Linked DNA regions of Armatimonas rosea. The protein of the gene in region 1 interacts with the protein of each later gene in a pairwise test. Links are inferred from orthologs where the notes say so. Each region holds a gene or a part of one and is shown on either strand. Other genes may lie near its edges. The genes, in order: cysE and cysK.

What was found.
Region 2: the proteins of cysE (region 1) and cysK interact in binary tests that used the Escherichia coli proteins (3 or more experiments, as listed by UniProt). The link is inferred for Armatimonas rosea from one-to-one orthologs.

What each region holds. Positions count from the first base shown.
Region 1 is NZ_JACHGW010000006.1:205,371-208,668, reverse strand. What follows is about bases 311-3,293. They hold cysE (serine O-acetyltransferase), read left to right. Parts: upstream 311-1,444; coding sequence 1,445-2,143; downstream 2,144-3,293. Other genes in these bases: HNQ39_RS25995 (VanW family protein), read left to right, coding at 2,140-3,293; HNQ39_RS26005 (DUF3857 domain-containing transglutaminase family protein), read left to right, coding at 311-1,405. Outside these bases: more of HNQ39_RS26005, read left to right, coding at 1-310; more of HNQ39_RS25995, read left to right, coding at 3,294-3,298.
Region 2 is NZ_JACHGW010000003.1:883,849-887,115, reverse strand. What follows is about bases 99-3,050. They hold cysK (cysteine synthase A), read left to right. Parts: upstream 99-1,069; coding sequence 1,070-2,032; downstream 2,033-3,050. Other genes in these bases: HNQ39_RS19110 (MFS transporter), read left to right, coding at 2,133-3,050; HNQ39_RS19120 (RrF2 family transcriptional regulator), read left to right, coding at 605-1,060; HNQ39_RS19125 (GNAT family N-acetyltransferase), read right to left, coding at 99-500. Also shown: more of HNQ39_RS19125, read right to left, coding at 1-98; more of HNQ39_RS19110, read left to right, coding at 3,051-3,267.

The DNA.
Region 1 (3,298 bases):
GGGCGGCTTCGATCCCGTCCAGCTCACGCGGCTCCGGGTGACCGTCCCCAAGTCGCTGAATCTGGCCCGCAAGCTCCGCAATAGCGCGATCGAGCCGACTATCCGGGCGGCGGCGGATGGAAAAAGCGTCACCTATACCTGGGAAGACAAAAATGTCGCCCCGCTCTCCACCGAGCCACTCATGCCCCCCATCGAGCGCCAGCTCCCCAAGCTGACGGTCTCCACGGTCCCGAGCTGGCAGAGTGTCGCCGACTGGTACACCAAGCTTGCCCAGTCCGCGATGCAGAGCGATGCCGCGGTTACGAGCCTGGCCCGCGAGCTTACCAAGGACTGCCGCACTGACGAAGACAAGGCGCGGGCGATCTTCTACTATGTTCAGGAGAAGACACGCTATGTCGCCATCGAGCTGGGTATCTCCGCCTACCAGCCCCGCCCTGCGAGCCGGACACTGACCGTGCAGTACGGCGACTGCAAGGACATGGCGACTCTCCTCGTCTCGCTCCTGCGCGCCGCGGGGCTCACCGCCTACCCGGTCCTGCTCCAGGCCAACGAGCCCTTCCCCCAGCAGACCGAGCTGCCGTCGCCCCATGCCTTCAACCACGCCCTCTGCCAGGTGCAGCTCGGGGGTAAGACCTACTGGCTCGATGCGACAGCGCAGGTCTGCCGCTTTGGCGATATCCCCCAGGCAGACCGCGGGGTCGAGGTGCTGGTGATTAAAGATGGCAAGGCGGTCTTTGAGACGATCCCCGTGGGCACGCCCCAAGATGAGCTTAGTGAGCAGCGGGTCTTGCTGACTCTGGACACTGAGGGAGCCGCCAAGGGCCAGGTCGCGCTCTCCGGAAGCGGCGATACCGAGCTGGCGCTGCGGGCGAACTTTCGGGTTAAGAGCCCGGATGAGTCGCGGCAGTATGTCGAGTCGCTGCTGGGGACGATTGGAGTCAACCCCAAGGTGAGCCGCTACGAGCTCTCTGATGTCGCCAACCGAGACACGCCTCTCGTGCTCAAGTCCGAGGCGAGCTTTCCCTCGTGGGCCAATGTCAGCGGTGAGCTCCTGATCTTCAAGGCCCGCCCGGATCAAGCGACCTCCGCCTTTGCCTCGCCCTTCACCGAGGAGAACCGGCTCTACCCGATCTACCAGTCCCAGTCCCGCCTGACCCGCGCTATTCTCGAGGTGACCCTTCCGCAAGGCTATAGCTTTCTCTATGTCCCCAAGCCCACCGAGGGTGAGAGCGCTCTGGGGAGCTTCAAGCGCACGGTCATCCAAGAAGGGCGCAAGCTCGCCATCACCATCGAGGTCACCGACCGCCGCGCCCTCGTTCCCGCAACCGACTACGCTGCACAGCGCCAGTACATCGAGCGCTACCTGCGGATGTACAGCGAGTCGGTGATCGCTAAGAAGGACTGAGCCAAGCCCAAGGAGGCCCCGTGATAAAATTGTTTCCATATGTTTGCTCGGCTCCGTGAGGATGTTGCGACCATTTTCCAGAAAGACCCGGCGGCGCGAAACTTGCTGGAGGTCTTCACGTACGCCGGGCTCTGGGCCGTTCTCTACCACCGCCTCGCGCACCGGCTCTGGCTCTCGAACCTCAAGACTGCGGCACGCTGGGTCTCCCAGTGGTCGCGCTTCATGACGGGAGTCGAGATCCATCCGGGCGCGACAATCGGACGGCGCTTCTTTATCGACCATGGGATGGGGGTTGTGATCGGGGAGACGGCAGTGATTGGGGACGATGTCCTGATGTACCACAATGTCACTCTGGGAGGGACCAGCCTGGAGAAGACCAAGCGCCATCCCACGATCGAAGACGGTGTCTTAATTGGTATGGGAGCGAAGATTCTGGGTAACATCACGGTGGGAGCGAAGGCGAGGATCGGAGCCAACGCGGTCGTGATCCGGGATGTCCCGCCCGACTCCACCGCCGTGGGAATCCCCGCACGCATTGTCGGGCAGCCCACGGTCACGGAGACAACTCCGGTGATGAACGCCAGCCTCAACTCCCCCGATCCCAATGCAGAGGCACTTCGCGTCCTGAGGGACGAGGTACAATCGCTCCGGCAGAGGCTGATCGTGTTAGAAGGGCAAAAAGAGGACGAAACCCAAACCCTTTCGTCGCCGTCTAACGACACTGAAGAACTAAGATGACAAGCGTGGAACCTACTCCTGAACCGCCGCGGCGCTCCCGTGGCTTTATTATAGGGCTAACCTCAACCCTGATCGGCCTCGGGCTCCTTGGGACGGGCGCGACCGTGACCTACTCCCGTACCCTCCCCGATGCCACCCGCATTGCCCCTGGTGTCAAGATCGGCGAGACCCCGGTCGGAGGCCTCACCCGCGAGGAGGCGCAAGAGAAGACCGTAGCCTGGGCACGGGAGCAGCTCGCAAAGGCCGTGGTGCTGACCGCCCCGGTCTCTGGCAAGAAGTGGGCGATCACGACTGGGGAGCTGGGAGGGCGCTTTGAGCTAGAGTCCGCGCTCGATGCCGCCTGGCAGGTGGGAAAGGACGACAACTTCTTTGAGCGACTCTACCACGGCAACAAAGAGCGCGGGGTGACCCTCTATCCGGAGTTCAAGTTCGACCCCGCCAAGCTCGATGCCCACCTGGCAAAGGTCGCGAAGGCCGTCCACAAGACCCCCAAAAATGCGCGCGCCAAGATGGAAGGTACCGGTGGCTTGGTCCTCGCCGAGCGCGAGCAAAAGGGAATCGAGCTCGACCTTGCCGCGACCAAGGCTGCTCTTCTCAAGGGAGGCAATGCTGCCCTCGCCGATGGAGAGACCGCGGAGATCGTGGTTAAGGAAGAGGATCCCAAGGTAACCGCAGAGGACCTGGGGAAGATGGGGACCCTCCTGAGCGCCTTCACGACCGACTACGGCGGCTCGCCCAGCAACCGCAAGGCCAATGTCGCGCTGGCGGCGGCAAAGATCAATGGGCTGCTCCTCGGCCCCGGCGAGACCTTCTCCTACAACAACACGGTCGGGCCGCGTGAGACGGAGTTCGGCTGGAAGATGGCACACCAGTACCAGGACGGGCTCGTGGTAGACGGAGTCGGGGGCGGTGTCTGCCAGGTCTCGACCACGCTTTATAACGCTGTTCTGCTTGCCGACCTAAAGGTAGTCTCGCGCTCCAACCACTCGATGCCGGTCGCCTATGTCCGCCCCGGCCGGGACGCGACGGTCTCCTACGACTCCACCGACTTCAAGTTCCAGAACAACACCGACGGCCCCATCTTTGTCGGTGCGAAGGCCAACGGCGAGACCCTGACCTTCCGCATCTACGGCACCAAGGCCCCGGAGCGCAAGG
Region 2 (3,267 bases), on another replicon or contig:
TAGTAGCCGATGTTCTGGCGGTGCTTCTTGCTCAGGGTCTTCAGGAACGCATCGTAGCTCTCGGGCAGCGGCAGGTACGGGCAGGTCTCCCCCTGCCAGACCTGGGCAGTGGGTAGCGTCGTCGCTATCCCACCGGGCGGCACTTGCTGACAGTCGGCCCAGAGCCAGCGCAGCGAGTTCTGTGCGAGCCACTGCCCTACCGCCTGAACAACAGCGTCTTCTTGCCCAGGGAGTGCCAGCAGATCCAGGTAGTCCGAGCCCCCCGTCCCGACCAGCCGAAGCGTCCCCGCAGCAGAGAAGAAGGGGGCGAGGCCGACGACCTCTACCTGCTCGTCCTCGACCAGCAGGGCAAAGAGGCGCTTGCCGGCTTTGTTGTGTGCCCACCACGCCGCACTCCACTCCCAGGTCTGGAAGACGGTCGCGCTCGGGGATGCCGCCGCGAGCGCTTTCCAGGAGCTCTCCAGCGCCGCAAGGTCGGAGATACAGTGAATCTTGAGCACGAGGGCTATTGTACCTTGCCATTTCGTCCCCGAAACTGTATACTTAATTCCGATCAATTTACTCACCTTAACAAGGGCGAGAGTGAGAAAGACGTCAATCGCCTATGACATTCACGACAAAAGAAGACTATGGCCTCCGTGCGGTACTGGATCTTGCCGCGCAGGGGGGCAGTGCGCCCGTGCAGGCGCGTGAGATCGCGGCGCGACAGCAGATCCCCGAGCCCTTTCTCGAGCAGCTTCTGGCATCGCTCCGGCGAGCCGAGGTCGTGCGCTCGATCCGTGGAGCCGGCGGCGGCTATGTGCTGGCTGACACCCCCGAGCGGGTCACGGTGGGGGCGATCCTACGGGCGCTCTCGGGGCCGCTGATTCCCCATGAGCTGATCCAAGGCACCCCCGAGGAGCCCGAGTCTCTGGGCGCGATCCCTGAGGTGCAAGTTGTCCGCGGTGTCTGGCACGAGCTCCGTGCCGCCCTCCTCTCTGTCGTCGAGACCGTTACGGTCGCGGAGCTCCTAGAGCGCCGCATCGCCACCCGCGAGGGATTCCTCGCCATGCATATCTAAGGAACCACTATGAAAATCTACAACAACCCCACCGAGCTGATTGGCAATACCCCCCTCGTGCGTCTCAACCGAGTCACCGAGGGCGCGGGGGCCGAGATTCTCGCCAAGCTGGAGTACTTCAACCCGGGCCTCTCCGTGAAGGACCGCATCGGTGTCAACATGATCGAGGCCGCCGAGAAAGCGGGCCGGATCGCCCCGGGACGCAATGTCATTGTCGAGCCCACGAGCGGCAACACCGGGATCGCGCTGGCGTTTGTGGCCGCCGCCAAGGGCTACGAGATCATCCTGGTCATGCCGGAGACCATGTCGATCGAGCGCCGCTTGCTCCTCAAGGGCTACGGCGCGACCCTGGAGCTGGTTCCCCCGAGCTACGGGATCGGCATGACGGGCGCGATCAAGAAGGCCAATGAGATCGCGGCCGAGGATCCCGAGAAGTACTTTATCCCCCAGCAGTTTGAGAACCCGGCCAACCCGGAGATTCACCGCAACACCACGGCGGAGGAGATCTGGAACGACACCGACGGCACCGTGGACATTCTGGTCGCCGGGGTCGGCACCGGCGGAACCATCACAGGAGTCGCCGAGGTGATCAAGGCGCGCAAGCCTAGCTTTACGGCGATCGCGGTCGAGCCCGTCGCCTCTCAGGTGATCGCCCAGACCAAGGCGGGCGATGCCCTGGCCCCTGCGCCCCACAAGATCCAGGGAATCGGGGCGGGCTTTGTGCCCAAGAACCTCAACACCGATGCGGTCGATGAGACCTTCCCCGTGAGCAACGAGGACGCGGTCGCGATGGCCCGCCGCGTGATGCGCGAAGAAGGACTGGCCGTGGGGATTTCGTCGGGGGCCGCGATCTACGCCGCCATCGAGGTCGCCAAGCGCCCCGAGAACGCCGGCAAGCGGATCGTCGTGATCGTCCCCAGCAACGCCGAGCGCTACCTCTCCACGATTCTCTTTGAGGACCTGCGCGGGTAGGGCACTCCCCCGGCTCGTTCCTCGCCACCCCCTCTCCCTCTGGATCCACGTTCCGTGGGAGGAGAGGGGGTGAAATTTTGGGAGGGGGTAAAATTTTGGTATGAGCACTCCCACTCCCTGGTCGGTTCTTCGGACACGCGCGCCCTTTCGGCGGCTCTGGCTGGGGGCGCTGGTCTCGTCGCTGGGGGGCACGTTCACCTGGATCGCGCTTACCTGGTTTCTTGTCGAGCGCACCCACTCCGATGCGGAAGCGGGAGCCGCGATTGGGCTCATGCTCCTCTGTATCTCCCTGCCCGCAGTACTGACCGGCGGGCTGATCGGCAAGCTCCTGGACCGCGTGCAGCCCCGCCCTGTCCTTATCCTGGATAACCTGGCACGGGCCGTGCTGATCGCCCTGATTCCCCTCTTCGACCTCCTCGGCTGGCTTCCCCTCGTGTCCGTCTACGTGATCTCCACGCTGATGGGTGCCCTTGAGCCCGCCACGAGAGTGGGAACGCGCTTGCTCACACCACACCTGATCCCCGACGAGGAGCTGGAGGTCGCCAATGGTGCCCTTGCCCTCACGGAGCATCTCCCCGTGATTGTCGGACCTGCGCTAGCCGGTTTTGTCATTGCACAGTGGGGGGCACCACGCGCCCTCCTACTCGATGCGGCGAGTTTCCTGGTCTTTGTGGGAGCCGCCGCCACGATGCCCGATATCCTCCGCACCGAAGCCAAGCCCGACTCGAAAAGAGGCTTTGGGCCGCAGGTGCTCCTACGCTTCCCCCTGCTACTCTTTGTGACTCTCATGAGCGCGGCCGCGACCTTTGCCTACGGCCCCACGGAGGCGGCGCTTCCGCTCTTTGTGAAGAACCAGCTCCATCAGGGCGCGAGCGGGCTGGGCTGGCTCTGGTCCGCTGTCGGGGTTGGTGCAGCCGTGGGAAGCCTCGCCACGGGCTGGCTCATCCGTCGCGTCCCCGCAGGGCTCGCCATGTCCCTGAACTGTCTGATCTGGGGCCTCTGTGAGGTTGCGCTTGCCTTCTCCCCAACGCTCTGGCATGCGCTCGCCTGCTTCTTCCTCGGTGGCATTGTTTGGGGCCCCTACATGGCGGTAGAGGCCAGCTTCCTCCAGCGCAACACCCCCGCGGACCAGCAAGGGACGGTCTTTGGGGCGCACGCCGCGCTCTTAGCCCCGATGATGCCCCTCGGTGCGGCAGTGGGAGGGGCACTCCTTCGCGTCACCAGTGCCCAGAACG